DNA from 3 places in the Streptomyces sp. NPDC085900 genome. Region 3 is predicted to be linked to each of the others. Evidence: riboswitches for the same ligand, from Rfam matches in the RefSeq annotation. Region 3 holds a riboswitch; each other region holds the start of a gene.
The links. Region 3 has a riboswitch for cyclic di-AMP ahead of ACIGDI_RS12705 (NlpC/P60 family protein). Riboswitches for the same ligand answer to the same signal wherever they lie in the genome.
Positions count from the first base shown of each region.

Region 1 (4,471 bases), on a different contig from region 3:
CGTACGGCGGCTTCGTCCGCGCCCGGCCGACTCCCCGCTCCTGGACCTCGCGAGCAACGACTACCTGGGGCTGACCCACCATCCCGAGGTCGCCGAGGGCGCGGCCGAGGCCGCCCGGACCTGGGGCGGCGGCTCCACCGGCTCCCGCCTGGTCACCGGTACGACGGAACTGCACGCCGAGCTGGAGCGGGAACTCGCCGACTTCTGCGGCTTCGAGTCGGCGCTGGTCTTCTCCTCCGGCTACGCGGCCAACCTCGCCGCCGTCACCGCGCTGGCCCCGCACGGCTCGCTGATCGTCTCCGACGCGGGCAACCACGCCTCGCTGATCGACGGCTGCCGGCTCGCCCGGGGCGGCACGCAGGTCGTGCCGCACGCGGACCCGGAGGCGGTGCGCAAGGCGCTGCGGACCCACGACGGCCCGGCCGTGGTCGTCTCCGACACCGTCTTCTCGGTCGACGGGGACGCGGCCCCGCTGGCCGCCTTCGCCGGCGCCTGCCGGGAGCGGGGCGCGGGGCTGCTGGTCGACGACGCGCACGGGCTCGGCGTCCTGGGCGACGGGGGCCGGGGTGCCGTATGGGCGGCGGGCCTCGCGGGCGACGGCGACGTGGTCGTGACGGCCACGCTGTCGAAGTCGCTCGGCAGTCAGGGCGGAGTGGTGCTGGGCCCGGCCAAGGTGATCGACCACCTGGTCAACGCGGCCCGGACGTTCATCTTCGACACGGGTCTGGCGCCGGCGGCGGCGGGGGCGGCCCTGGCCGCGCTGCGGCTGCTGCGCCGCGAGCCCGAGCGGGCGGCGCGGGCTCGCGAGGTGGCGGCGGAACTGCACGCGCGGCTGACCGCCGCGGGCCACGAGGCGGTGCGCCCGGACGCCGCGGTCGTCTCGGTGCGCGCTCCGTCCCCGGAGGGGGCCGTGCGATGGGCGGCCGACTGCCGTACGGCAGGCCTCGCCGTGGGCTGCTTCCGTCCTCCTTCCGTTCCCGACGGCATCTCACGGCTCAGGCTGACCGCCCGCGCGGACCTCTCCGGGGCGCAGATCGAACATGCGGTGAAGGTGATCGGCGAGACGCGACCATGAGTCGGCGTGACACGGCCGTGTGCCGCGCGATCACGGACTGATCAGGACCTGACGACCGCGAGGAAGCCCGCCCAGCTCTCGGGGGAGAAGAGCAGCGCGGGTCCCGCGGTGTCCTTGGAGTCGCGCACCGCGAGCAGTCCGGACCATGGGCCGGAGTGCGGCAGTGCCGTCTCGACGCAGTTGTTCGCTCCCGTGCTGTAGCTGCTGCGCAGCCACCGCACGCCGTGCAGTTCGGTGCTGGAAGGTACGTTCCGAGGCAGTGCGGACATGGTGCCTCCTTACGCGCCGTCAAACTGTCGCGGCGATGTAATCCAACGAGTCCTCGGGTGAAAGGGCATGAATCCGAAGGGCGTTGAAGGCCTGTGTATAGGCCTCCAGGTCTTCTTTCCGTTCGAGGTAGAGGCTACTCGTCAAGTGGTCGAGAACAACCACGTCCAGATCAGAAGTGCGCGAAAATGAGAAGATTACGAAAGGGCCTGTGACACCGACATGTGCCCCGGCGGCGAACGGCAGCACCTGAAGCCGAACTTGGGGCAGACGGGCCGCTTCCAGGAGCCGTTCGCGTTGCCGTGCCATGACGTCCGGACCGCCGATCTCCCGGTGCAGCACCGCCTCGTCCAGGACCGCTGCCAGCTCCAACGGCGGATCCGCGCGCAGTACGTCCTGCCGGGCCAGCCGCACCTCGACCAGAGCGTCCAGCCGTTCGTCGTCCAGTCCGTCGACCGCCGCGCGGGTGACCGCACGCGCGTATTCGGGCGTTTGCAGCAGACCGGGCACGACGGACGTCTCCAGCGTGCGCATCGCGCTCGCCTGCGACTCGAGGCTGATGAAGTCGCGATAGGTGGGCGGGAGAATTCCGCGATAGGCGTGCCACCAGTGGTGGCGCCCGCCCCCCTCGTCGGAGCCCGCCAACACCAAAAGCAACTCGCGCAGTTGGGAGTCCGCGACACCGTAGGCGTCGAGAAGTAACCGCACATCGGCCGGTTTCACCCCGCTGGCGCCCGTCTCTATCCGGCTCACCTTCGACTGGTGCCAGCCCACGAGCCGGGCCGCCTCACCACTGGTGAGGCCCGCCCCCGTGCGCAGGGCGCGCAGTTCGGCGCCCAGCTTGCGGCGGCGCACCGCGGGACCGTTCTGCATGCGGTACTCCTTACTCCTTCCGGGGCGCCCAAATACGGTCTTCCGTCGTAGAGTTCACCGCTTTGAGCGACAGATATATGCATATCTTGGTGGATCGCCACCCGTGACCGTCGCGGTAATGGCAGTCTGGCGAAGAAGCACCAGTCCGGGACCGTACTCGAACCATCCGCTCCATGTCGGACTCCGGTCCCGTGGGAAAGGGACGACGTCGCCATGGCAGACCACCTGGAAGCATCCGTCACTCTGCCGAGCGAGCCGGCCTCGGTCTCCGCCGCTCGCGGCTACGTGGTCACCACGCTGGCGGAATGGGGTCTGCCCGCCCACACCGAAGCGGCCGAGACGATCCGCCTCATTGTCTCCGAACTGGCCACCAACGCGGTACAGCACACCTTCGGGCAGTCCCCCACCTTCACGGTGGACCTGCGGCTCGACCGTGACGAGCAACTGCGGATCGGTGTCACCGACAGCCATCCGCGCTTCCCCAAGCGGCTGCCGGCCGCGGTCCAGCAGGACAACGGCCGGGGCATGGTGATCATCCGTTGGCTGGCGGCCGAGTGCGGCGGCAAGCTGCGGGTGCGGCCCACGAGAGAGGGCGGCAAGACGGTCTCCATCGAACTGCCGTGGACCGTTCCGGCCCAGCCGGTCACGGCGGGGCAGCAGGAGCCGTGAACCAAGACGCCCAGGCGCGATACGCCTGGGTGCGAAGAAGTGTCGAGCCCCGTGGGGGTGACGGCAGGTCAGGGTGCCGCCACCCCCACGGGAGAGTCAGCTGATCCGGCCGTACCAGACGCTCCTGGTCCAGATCTTCTGGAGCTTCACGACGTCCCCGGTCTTCGGGGCGTGCCAGATCTTCCCCTTCCCGGCGTAGATGCCCACGTGGTAGACGTTCGAGCCCGAGTGGAAGAACACCAGGTCTCCGGCCTTGCGGTGGCTCGCGGAGATGTGGTGGGACTTGTTGTACTGCTGGGCCGCCGTACGAGGCAGTTTCTTGCCCGCCTTCTTGAACGAGTACAGCGTGAGCCCCGAGCAGTCGAAGCGGCGCGGTCCGGTGGCGCCCCACTTGTACGGGGATCCCTTTTTGGACGCCGCTACCTGAAGCGCCTTCGTCGCCGTCGTCGCGGCCGCGGCGTCGGTGGCGACGCCCGGGAGCACGACGGAGCCGCCCACTGCGGCGAGAGTGAGGGCCGAGGCCGTGCCGGCCCGGACCATCAGCGACGGGACACGATTGAGCGCAGTCATGCGCAACCCTTCGTCAGCCGCCTGTGAAGGATGACCTGTCGGATTCGGGCTGGCGAAGTTGCCCGGCCGCTGCTGCGGCTTCACCCCAAGGGCTGCTCGGTCCGGTCATGGCGTGACCGTGCCGGCGACCCGTCGTGCTTGGGTCCTCCACTCCTGCCGATCCACTCCTGTCGACCGGTCATCCGGGCGGCGGCAGGACTCGGCGTCCGCCCGGATCGCCCCGCCGCTGTGGCGGGGGCTTGTCGTCAGACAGGGATCTTGGCTCACTGATGTCCGAAAATCCCAATGGAATCGGGGATTTGTGGCGTTACTCACCACTCACCCGTTCGGGTGGACACCCTGTTTTTCGAACAGCCGTCGCGGTATCGAGGAGCCCCGGACCAGGGGCGGAACGTCCCATTCCGCCCTTTGGGTACGCGTGTTGCGCAACCGGAACGGTCCCGAAACAGCAGCCGCGTCTACTCCAAAAGGGGGTACGCCGTTTGGTCCGTTTCAAGCCCGGTCCGGACGGTCGCGTCAACTGTCGGACTGCGGCGGCACGGTGACCCGTGCCGTACGCCGCTCGCCGTCCAGCACCCGCATGGCCCGACCCAGCGTGGGGGCGTGCAGTTCGGTCTCGCCCCGCTGGTGCATCAGCACCAGGGCGTCGCGCAGTTCGGCCGCCTTGGTCACCAGCGCCTGAGCGGCGCGGAGGCCGCGGTACGTGTCTCCGTGGTGCGCCGGGTTGATGCGGCCGAGCAGGTCGACCACGTCGAGGTAACGGTCGATCAACTCGCCCTCGGCGCGCGTGAGGGCGGGCAGCGGCGGGAGTTCGGGTGGCAGCACCGGCCGCTCACCTCCCCGCGGGCGGCGCGAGGGGGGACCTGCGGCTGGGGACGATCCGGTCCACCAGCCCGTACTCCACCGCCTCCTGGGCGTCGAGGATCTTGTCGCGCTCGATGTCCTCGGTCACCTGCTCCCGGGACCGCCCCGTGTGCCGTACCAGCATCTCCTCCAGGCGGGTGCGCAGCCGTGACA
Region 1 covers NZ_JBITSP010000002.1:149,299-153,769, forward strand. The annotation lists gene ACIGDI_RS05445 (8-amino-7-oxononanoate synthase) at 1-1,075, shown strand, start outside; gene ACIGDI_RS05450 (DUF397 domain-containing protein) at 1,117-1,344, opposite strand; gene ACIGDI_RS05455 (helix-turn-helix domain-containing protein) at 1,364-2,215, opposite strand; gene ACIGDI_RS05460 (ATP-binding protein) at 2,429-2,884, shown strand; gene ACIGDI_RS05465 (C40 family peptidase) at 2,981-3,454, opposite strand; cyclic di-AMP (ydaO/yuaA leader) riboswitch at 3,458-3,669, opposite strand; gene ACIGDI_RS05470 (hypothetical protein) at 3,971-4,279, opposite strand; gene ACIGDI_RS05475 (ATP-dependent Clp protease proteolytic subunit) at 4,287-4,471, opposite strand, start outside.
Region 1: linked by a shared signal. The riboswitch ahead of ACIGDI_RS05465 (C40 family peptidase) and the one ahead of ACIGDI_RS12705 (NlpC/P60 family protein) in region 3 are both predicted to bind cyclic di-AMP.

Region 2 (4,471 bases), 190 kb from region 3:
GCCCGCAGCCCGGCCAGTGCCTCCGCGTGCCGCGCGTCGTCGCTCAGGTCGGAGTCCAGCAGCTCGCACAGCGCGAGGTCCTCGGCCAGCCCGAGCCGCTGCGCCCGCTCGCGCAGCCGCAGCACCGGCAGCGTCGGGATGCCCTCGCGCAGGTCCGTGCCGGGCGTCTTGCCGGACTCGTGCGAGTCGGAGGCGATGTCCAGGACGTCGTCGGCGAGCTGGAAGGCGACGCCCAGCCGCTCCCCGTACTGGGTCAGCACGTCCACGACCGTCTCGTCGGCGCCCGACATCATCGCGCCGAACCGGCACGACACGGCCACCAGCGACCCCGTCTTGCCGCTGAGCACGTCCAGGTAGTGCTCGACCGGGTCCCGGCCGTCCTGCGGCCCCGCCGTCTCCAGGATCTGCCCGGTGACCAGCCGCTCGAACGCCTCGGCCTGCACCCGCACCGCCTCCGGGCCGAGGTCGGCCAGGATGTGGGAGGCGCGCGCGAACAGGAAGTCGCCGGTCAGGACCGCCACCGAGTTGCCCCAGCGGGTGTTCGCGCTGTCGACCCCGCGGCGCACGGCCGCCTCGTCCATGACGTCGTCGTGGTAGAGCGTCGCGAGGTGGGTCAGCTCCACGACCACGGCCGACGGCACCACGCCGGGCGCATACGGGTCACCGAACTGGGCGGCGAGCATCACCAGCAGCGGGCGGAAGCGCTTTCCACCCGCTCGCACCAGGTGCTGGGCGGCCTCCGTGATGAAGGGGACCTCGCTCTTGGTGGCTTCGAGCAGGCCCTCCTCGACAGCCACCAATCCGGCCTGGACATCGGCTTCCAGAGCCTGGTCCCGCACGCTCAGCCCGAACGGCCCGACGACGGTCACGAGGGGTCTCCTGTCTGCTGGTGTCTACTGGCTGGTTACGCGGTTTGTCGATAGGTCGCTGCCATCACTCAAGTCAGCGTATCCGGTCGCCTTTCGATCACCCATGCCGCCCGCCCGTCCAGCAGGGGCGGTATGGGATCACGCCCGGTATGTTTCTGATCACCTCATAACAATGCATTTTTACTGACTTGCTCTGCGGGGGGCGATTCCCCTTTCGACGCGCCCGGGCCGTGACGGCATGGACATGGCGGCCGCTCCCGGGGACTCAAGGGGTTACGGGGGTTCCGGCGCACGACCCCGGGCGACACACGCAAAGGCATCACCCGGAGCGAGGGCCCCCGAGGGCGAGCGAACTCCCACGGGCCGCCCATTGACTATGAGTTGGGCCCATTGCCCGATTTGACGCGCTTGTCGACACCCGTGACTTGGCTCACTCGACGCCAAGATCCACATTCCGGGCGATTTCGGCCGATCCACCTTCCCGGAAAAGCGAGTTGAGGCTTGGCAAGCGCAAAGGATCAAGCACCCCAAAGCCCCCACACCGAGGTCAAGCGGCCCGATGTGTGACTCCGCCGCTTGTTCCGGACATGTGCTGTCGCATACGTTCCCGCCTTGCCGGGCGGACGCCTAATCCTGCCGCCGCCCGTTCTCCACCATCGACCAACTCACGCACGGCAGGAGCGGGGGAACCAGGTAAGCCGCCGGACGGGCGTCCCAGGACGCCCTCACCGGCTTGGGGTGAAGTCGTGTCGTCGTACGGCGGCGCGGCCGGGCAGCTCCCGCCCGAACCCGACAGCTCACCTCGCAGGCGACGGAGAGGAAACCCGCCATGCCCGCAACCGCTCGCCACCGCCTCACCAAGCGATCCCGCCTCGTCCGCAAGCTCGCCGTCATCGGAACGGGCGCCGCCGTTCTCGCCCTTCCGGTCGTCGGCGCGACCAGCGCCTCCGCGGCGACCGACAGCGTCGTCACCGCGTCGTCGCTCGGCTACAGCAACAACCTCGACGGCTGGATCCGGGCGTCCCTGCAGGTCATGGCCCAGCACGGCATCCCCGGCACGTACGACGGCATCTACCGCAACGTCATGCGCGAGTCCTCGGGCAACCCCTACGCCATCAACAACTGGGACTCCAACGCCCTGGCCGGCACCCCCTCCAAGGGCCTGCTGCAGGTGATCGACCCGACGTTCGCCGCCTACCACGTCGCGGGCACGGCGTACGACCCCTACGACCCGGTCGCCAACATCACCGCCGCCTGCAACTACGCGTACCAGCGCTACGGCTCCATCGACAACGTCTACGGCGCCTACTAGGCCGGCGAGGCGAAGGACCGTCAGGTCCTAGACCCGCGCGAACAACCGCTCGAGGACGACGGCAATGCCGTCGTCCTCGTTCGACAGGGTGACCTCGTCGGCCACCGCCTTCAGCTCGGGATGGGCGTTGGCCATGGCGATGCCCCGGGCGGCCCAGTCGAACATCGGGATGTCGTTGGGCATGTCGCCGAACGCGAGCGTCTCCCCCGGGCCCAGGCCGAGGTGTTCGGCGGCCAGCGCGAGGCCCGTCGCCTTGGTGATGCCGCATGGCTGGAGTTCGACGGTCCCGGGTCCCGACATGGTGACGGTGGCCAGGGAACCGACCACCGACCGCGCCGTCGCCGCCAACTCGTCGTCGGACAGGTAGGGATGGCGCAGCAGCACCTTGCTGATCGGCTCGCACCACAGGTCGTCGCGCCGGTCGACGCGTACGGCGGGCAGGGTCGGGTGCGGCATCAGGTACCCGGGCTCGATGAGCGTGAGCCCGTCGACGCCGTCCTGGTCGACGGCCGCGTACACCTGGCCCACCTCGGCCTCGATCTTGCCGAGGGCCGTCTCGGCCAGCTCCCGGTCCAGCGTGACGGACCACAGCAGACGGTCCGCGCCGGCGTCGTACACCTGCGCGCCCTGCCCGCACACCGCGAGCCCCGTGCTGCCCAGATCGTCCAGGAGCGGCCGCACTCTGGGGGCCGGGCGGCCGGTCACCACGAGGTGCCGGGCCCCGGACTCCGCCACGCGCGCGAGGGCGGCGAGGGACCGGTCGGACAGCGTGTCGTCGCCTCGCAGAAGGGTGCCGTCCAGGTCGGTGGCGATGAGTGCATATGCGGTGGGTGCGGCCATGATCAGAGAATACGGACAGGACGCACCGCCGACTCATCGCGAACCGGACGACCGCCCCGTTCACCGGCGTCACTCGGTCAACTCCCGTACCGGTTCCTGCCCTTGATCACGGCCCGTGGCCCTGGACCGTGGGGCCCGGCACTCGCCGGACCCCTTCGGCCGCGTCCGTCAGGGTCTCAACCGTGCGCCGCCGCAAGGTGCTTGGCGAGCCTCGGTGAGGCGAACTCCGTGCCGCACACGAACCGCATCACCGGCCCGTACGAGGCCGCGGCGGGCAGACCGGTGAAGTACAGGCCCGGCACCGAGGACACGTATCCGGCGCCCAGCCTGGGCGTGCCGCGGCTGACGGCGAGGCGGGTGCGCAGCTCGTGGCCGAGGAAGTCCATGGCCGCGATGTCCACCCGGTAGCCGGTCGCCGCGATGACGTGGTCGGCCGACAGCTTGTCCGTGCGGCTGTCGAGCGTGCGGACCGTCAGCGTCGGGCTGCCACCGTCGGCTTCCGTGCGCACGATCCGCTCGACCTCGCTGACCTGGACCTTGCCCTCGAAGCGGTCGCGCAGCCACCAGGCGCCGAGCGGGCCGAGGACGCGGCGGACCAGGTAGTGGCGGGTCCGGGCGGGCAGATAGCGGTAGGGCTGCGGGTAGTAGCTGAACGCCCACAGGGACCAGGCGCGGCCGAAGGGCGACTCGGGGCGCAGCCTCGGCTGCTTCCAGGGCGGCGCGCCGAAGTCGACCTTGCCGTGCCCGCGGGAGACCACCCGTACCTGCGCGCCCGCCTCGGCCGCCAGCGCCGCCGTCTCCAGCGCGGACTGGCCGGCGCCGACGACGATCAGGTCCTTGCCCGAGTAGCGCGTGAGGTCGTGGTGCTGGGAGCTGTGGGAGACCGGGCCGGTGGGGGCGGGGCCGTCCGCGGCGGCCGTGGTGAGTTCCGCGGGCAGGCGCGCGAGGCCGGACAGCCCGGTCGCCACGACGACCGCGCGGGCGGTGAACAACTCGCCCGAGTCCAGCTTCAGTTCGAAGCCGCCTCCGTCGCGCCGGTCCACCGAGACCACCCGCACCCGCTCCAGCTCGGGCACCAGTTTCTGCTGGAACCACTCGCCGTAGGCGATGAAGGTCTCGACGGGGATGATGTCCTCGTCCGTCACCAGCCGCTTGATGCCGGCGGCGTCGCAGTAGTCGGCCAGGGTGTGGCCCTGCTGCGGGGCGTCGAGGCTGGAGGCGGCCGGCGTCGACTTCAGGAGCATTCCGGCGGGCATGTGGTCGCGCCAGCTGACCATGGGCTCGCCGAACACACGCACCGGGATGCCCCGGGCGCGCAGATGGGCGGCGGTCGACAGGCCGAAGGGCCCGGCGCCGATGACTGCAACCGGTTGAGTCACGAAGTCCCTCCCCAGGACGTTCACTTTCGTCACTTCGTGTCCGGTTCGGACAGCCGGCGTACCTGGCTAGC
Region 2 covers NZ_JBITSP010000003.1:898,558-903,028, forward strand. The annotation lists gene ACIGDI_RS13615 (polyprenyl synthetase family protein) at 1-869, opposite strand, end outside; cyclic di-AMP (ydaO/yuaA leader) riboswitch at 1,517-1,693, shown strand; gene ACIGDI_RS13620 (transglycosylase SLT domain-containing protein) at 1,699-2,181, shown strand; gene ACIGDI_RS13625 (HAD family hydrolase) at 2,209-3,021, opposite strand; gene ACIGDI_RS13630 (FAD-dependent oxidoreductase) at 3,198-4,400, opposite strand; gene ACIGDI_RS13635 (ATP-grasp domain-containing protein) at 4,467-4,471, opposite strand, start outside.
Region 2: linked by a shared signal. The riboswitch ahead of ACIGDI_RS13620 (transglycosylase SLT domain-containing protein) and the one ahead of ACIGDI_RS12705 (NlpC/P60 family protein) in region 3 are both predicted to bind cyclic di-AMP.

Region 3 (4,471 bases):
ACCCCGTCCGGGGCGGCTTACGCGTCCGGCGGCGGCTCGCACAGGGGGAGCGGCCGCCGCCGGACCTTCTCGGCGGTGGTGGCCGACTGCCGCCCCTGGCCCGGGCGGCGGTGGGGAGCCGGTCACCTGGGGAAGGACGCTAAACCTGGCTGTGTCGGTCCGGTAACGCGTTGTGCGGAAGTGCCGTGAGTGCGGCGCCGGGTGACCGGATGCGACCGTGATCCAGGCCCTGCCTCGTCGGGTTCACGCGGTGCGGTGACCGATGTGACGGTTCTCGGGTGCCCCCGGGGGGCGGGGTGCTATGGCGCATATATGCGGCCGACGGATGGAGGAGGGCCGGTGTCGGGTGCCCCTGGCGCCCCTGTCTAAGCTCCGGCCTCATGGACGTACTCATCCATCTCTTCGTCGGCCTGCACATCGTCGGCATCGCCGCGCTCCTCGGCGGCTTCCTCACCCAGATGAAGGCGATGGGGCAGGGCACGGCCCGCTTCGTCCCCGCCATGCTGCACGGGGCGCTGACCATGCTGGTCACCGGCGCGATCCTGGTCGGCCTCAACCAGGCCGACGACCACCACGTCAACAACGTCAAGATCGGCCTGAAGCTGGCCCTGCTGATCGTGATCCTCGGCCTGGTCTACGTGAAGCGGGACGAGGAGAAGGTGGACAAGAGCATGTTCGGGCTGGTGGGCGCGCTCACCACGGCGAACATCTTCATCGCGGTGCTGTGGACCTGACGCGGGCGAGTGGTGGCGCGATGGGGCGCACGGTGATTGCCGTGCGCCCCTGTTGTCGCTGACGCGCCGGGCTCACGCCGGTCTGACCACGCTGTGGATGATGGACTCGCCGCCGTAGTAGATCGACTCCTCGCGGACGTAAGCGCCCGGCTTCGGGGCGTGGATCATCATGCCGTTGCCGATGTAGATGCCGACGTGGCTGATGTCGTCGTAGAAGAAGATCAGGTCTCCCGGCTGGGCGTCGGTGAGGGAGACGGTGGTGCCGGCGTTCACCTGGTCGTAGGTGGTGCGCGGGAGCGTGACGCCGGCGGCCTTCCAGGCGGCCTGGGTGAGACCGGAGCAGTCGTAGGAGCCGGGGCCGGTGGCGCCCCAGACGTACGGCTTGCCGATCTGCGCGCGGGCGAACGAGATCGCCTTCGCGGCCTTGGTGGCGTACGAGGAGTCCGAGGTGCCCGTACCGGTACCGGTGCTGGTGCCGGACGTGGACGTGGAGCCGCTGTCCTGGGTCGCGGCCGCTGCCTCGGCCTGCGCGGCCGCCTGCTGCTTGGCCAGCTCGGCGGCCTTGCGGGCGGCCTCCTCCTGCTTCTGCTTCTCGATCTGAGCGAGCCGCGCCTTCTCCTGGGCCGTCAGCTTCGACAGCAGCTCGCGCGCGGAGCTGAGCTTGCGCTGCACCGTGGACTTGGCGGTCTGCAGGTCGCTCTGCGTCCGGGTGAGCGTCTCCAGACTCCGGGAGGCCTCTTCGCGCTTCTTCATCGTCGCCGACTGCTCGGCGAAGTAGTCGTCGACCGCGGTCTTCTGACGTGAGGTCAGCCGGCCCATCAGCTGCGTCTGGTCGAAGTAGTCCTGCGGGGAGTCGGCGAGCAGGAAGGTCGCCGTGTCGGGTGCGGCGGCCCCGGTGCGGTACTGGGCGGCGGCGAAGGAACCGAGCTGCTCGCGCTCCTGGTTGAGCTTCTGGGCGCGCTTGGCGACGTCGTCGAGGAGGGTGTCGACCTGCTTGCGCTGCTTGGTGGTCTTCTCCTTGGCCGCGTTGTACTTCTCGGTGGCCGACTCGGCCTGGCGGTAGAGGTCGTCGACCTTCTTCTCGACCTCCTCGAGGCTGGGCCGGCCGTCGGTGGAGGGTGTTGCGTCGGCCGTCTGGGACAGCAGTGCCACGGAGGTGAGGGCGGCCGTGGCGAGAGCGGGGGTGCGTATGCCTGGTACACGCGTTCCCGCGGGGCGCGACTTGCGGTGCGACGCCAAGGGAGGCGACTCCTTCCATGCTCCGCCTACCGAGTTAGCTGTCGGGTTCGGGCGGGTGGTTCGGAAGGGTTGCCCTACGGTCCGCTCCCCGCGAGGGGGTCGGGCCGATTCACCCCAAGGTCGGTTGGGTCCCCGGCTCCGGACGGCGCGGCGGCGCCCCGGACTCGGCGGAGGCCACGCGGCCCGGCGACGTTCGCCGGTGGGGGTCGTATGGCCTGCGCGGAACGGTAGCCAACTCGTGTGGCCTCTGTGAAGGATGATGTTCGATATGCCCGATACATTTTCGTGACCTTTGGTCAACCGGTCGCCGCTGGTCACAGACCGTGGCGGAGGGGTGCGGCAGCGTGTGCGGCGGTATCGGATCCGGTCCGGATCCGGCGATGTTCTCAGGGCGGCGGCGGGCTGTCAGTGGGGCCCCCTAGACTCGGAGAGCGATGAGCAGCCTCTTTGACGACAGCTTCCTGGCGGACCTCCAGGCCCCCCGCGGCCACGAGGAACCCCCGCCACCGCCCGAGGACGATCACGTACCGGAGCCCGTTCCGGACGATCTGTTCGGCGGGAAGTTCGACGTACCGCCGGACCGGGACTCCTACTACCGCGACGGCGCCCCGCGTCCGGCGATCGACCCGGCCGCGCTCCTCGACGGGCTGAACGAGAACCAGCGCGCGGCCGTCGTGCACGCCGGCACCCCCCTGCTCATCGTGGCCGGCGCCGGCTCCGGCAAGACCCGCGTGCTCACCCACCGCATCGCCCACCTCCTCGGCTCGCGGAACGTGCACCCCGGCCAGATCCTCGCGATCACCTTCACCAACAAGGCCGCCGGTGAGATGAAGGAGCGTGTCGAGCAGCTCGTCGGCCCACGCGCGAACGCGATGTGGGTGATGACCTTCCACAGCGCGTGCGTGCGCATCCTGCGCCGCGAGAGCAAGAAGCTCGGTTTCACGTCCTCGTTCTCGATCTACGACGCCGCCGACAGCAAGCGCCTGATGGCCCTGGTCTGCCGGGACCTGGAGCTCGACCCCAAGCGCTATCCGCCCAAGTCCTTCAGCGCCAAGATCAGCAACCTGAAGAACGAGCTGATCGACGAGGAGGACTTCGCCGCCCAGGCCACCGACGGCTTCGAGAAGACCCTCGCCCAGGCGTACGCCATGTACCAGTCGCGGCTGCGCGAGGCGAACGCCCTCGACTTCGATGACCTGATCATGACGACGGTCAACCTGCTGCGCGCCTTCCCGGACGTCGCCGAGCACTACCGCCGCCGCTTCCGGCACGTCCTGGTCGACGAGTACCAGGACACCAACCACGCGCAGTACGCGCTGGTGCGCGAGCTCGTGGGCACGGGCGCCCACGACGAGGACGTCCCGCCGAACGAGCACGACGTCCCGCCCGCCGAACTGTGCGTCGTCGGCGACGCCGACCAGTCGATCTACGCCTTCCGCGGCGCGACGATCCGCAACATCCTCCAGTTCGAGGAGGACTACCCGGACGCGACGACGATCCTGCTGGAGCAGAACTACCGCTCCACCCAGACGATCCTCTCCGCGGCCAACGCCGTCATCGAGCGCAACGAGTCCCGCCGCCCGAAGAACCTGTGGACCAACGCCGGCGCCGGCGCGCGCATCACCGGCTACGTCGCCGACACCGAGCACGACGAGGCGCAGTTCGTCGCCGACGAGATAGACCGTCTCACCGACGCGGGCGACGCGAAGGCCGGCGACGTCGCCGTCTTCTACCGCACCAACGCCCAGTCCCGTGTCTTCGAAGAGGTCTTCATCCGCGTCGGCCTGCCCTACAAGGTCGTCGGCGGCGTCCGCTTCTACGAGCGCAAGGAGGTCCGGGACGTCCTGGCCTACCTTCGGGTCCTCGCCAACCCCGAGGACTCGGTGCCGCTGCGCCGCATCCTCAACGTCCCCAAGCGCGGCATCGGCGAGCGCGCCGAAGCGATGATCGACGCCCTCTCCCAGCGCGAGAAGATCAGCTTCGCGCAGGCGCTGCGCCGCGTCGACGAGGCGTACGGCATGGCCGCGCGGTCCACCAACGCCGTCAAGAAGTTCAACACGCTGATGGAGGACCTCCGTACGATCGTCGACTCCGGCGCGGGCCCCGCGACCGTCCTGGAGGCGGTGCTCGAACGGACCGGCTACCTCGCCGAGTTGCAGGCCTCGACCGACCCGCAGGACGAGACCCGGATCGAGAACCTCCAGGAACTCGCCGCCGTCGCCCTGGAGTTCGAGCAGGAGACCGCGGAGGGCGAGGCCTCCGGCGGACTCTCCGACTTCCTGGAGCGGGTGGCCCTGGTCGCCGACTCGGACCAGATCCCGGACGAGGAGGAGGACGGCTCCGGAGTCATCACGCTGATGACCCTGCACACCGCCAAGGGCCTCGAGTTCCCGGTGGTCTTCCTCACCGGCATGGAGGACGGCGTCTTCCCGCACATGCGCGCCCTCGGCCAGGCCAAGGAGCTGGAGGAGGAGCGGCGGCTGGCGTACGTCGGCATC
Region 3 covers NZ_JBITSP010000003.1:713,464-717,934, reverse strand. The annotation lists gene ACIGDI_RS12710 (hypothetical protein) at 381-734, shown strand; gene ACIGDI_RS12705 (NlpC/P60 family protein) at 807-1,973, opposite strand; cyclic di-AMP (ydaO/yuaA leader) riboswitch at 1,982-2,153, opposite strand; gene pcrA (DNA helicase PcrA) at 2,408-4,471, shown strand, end outside.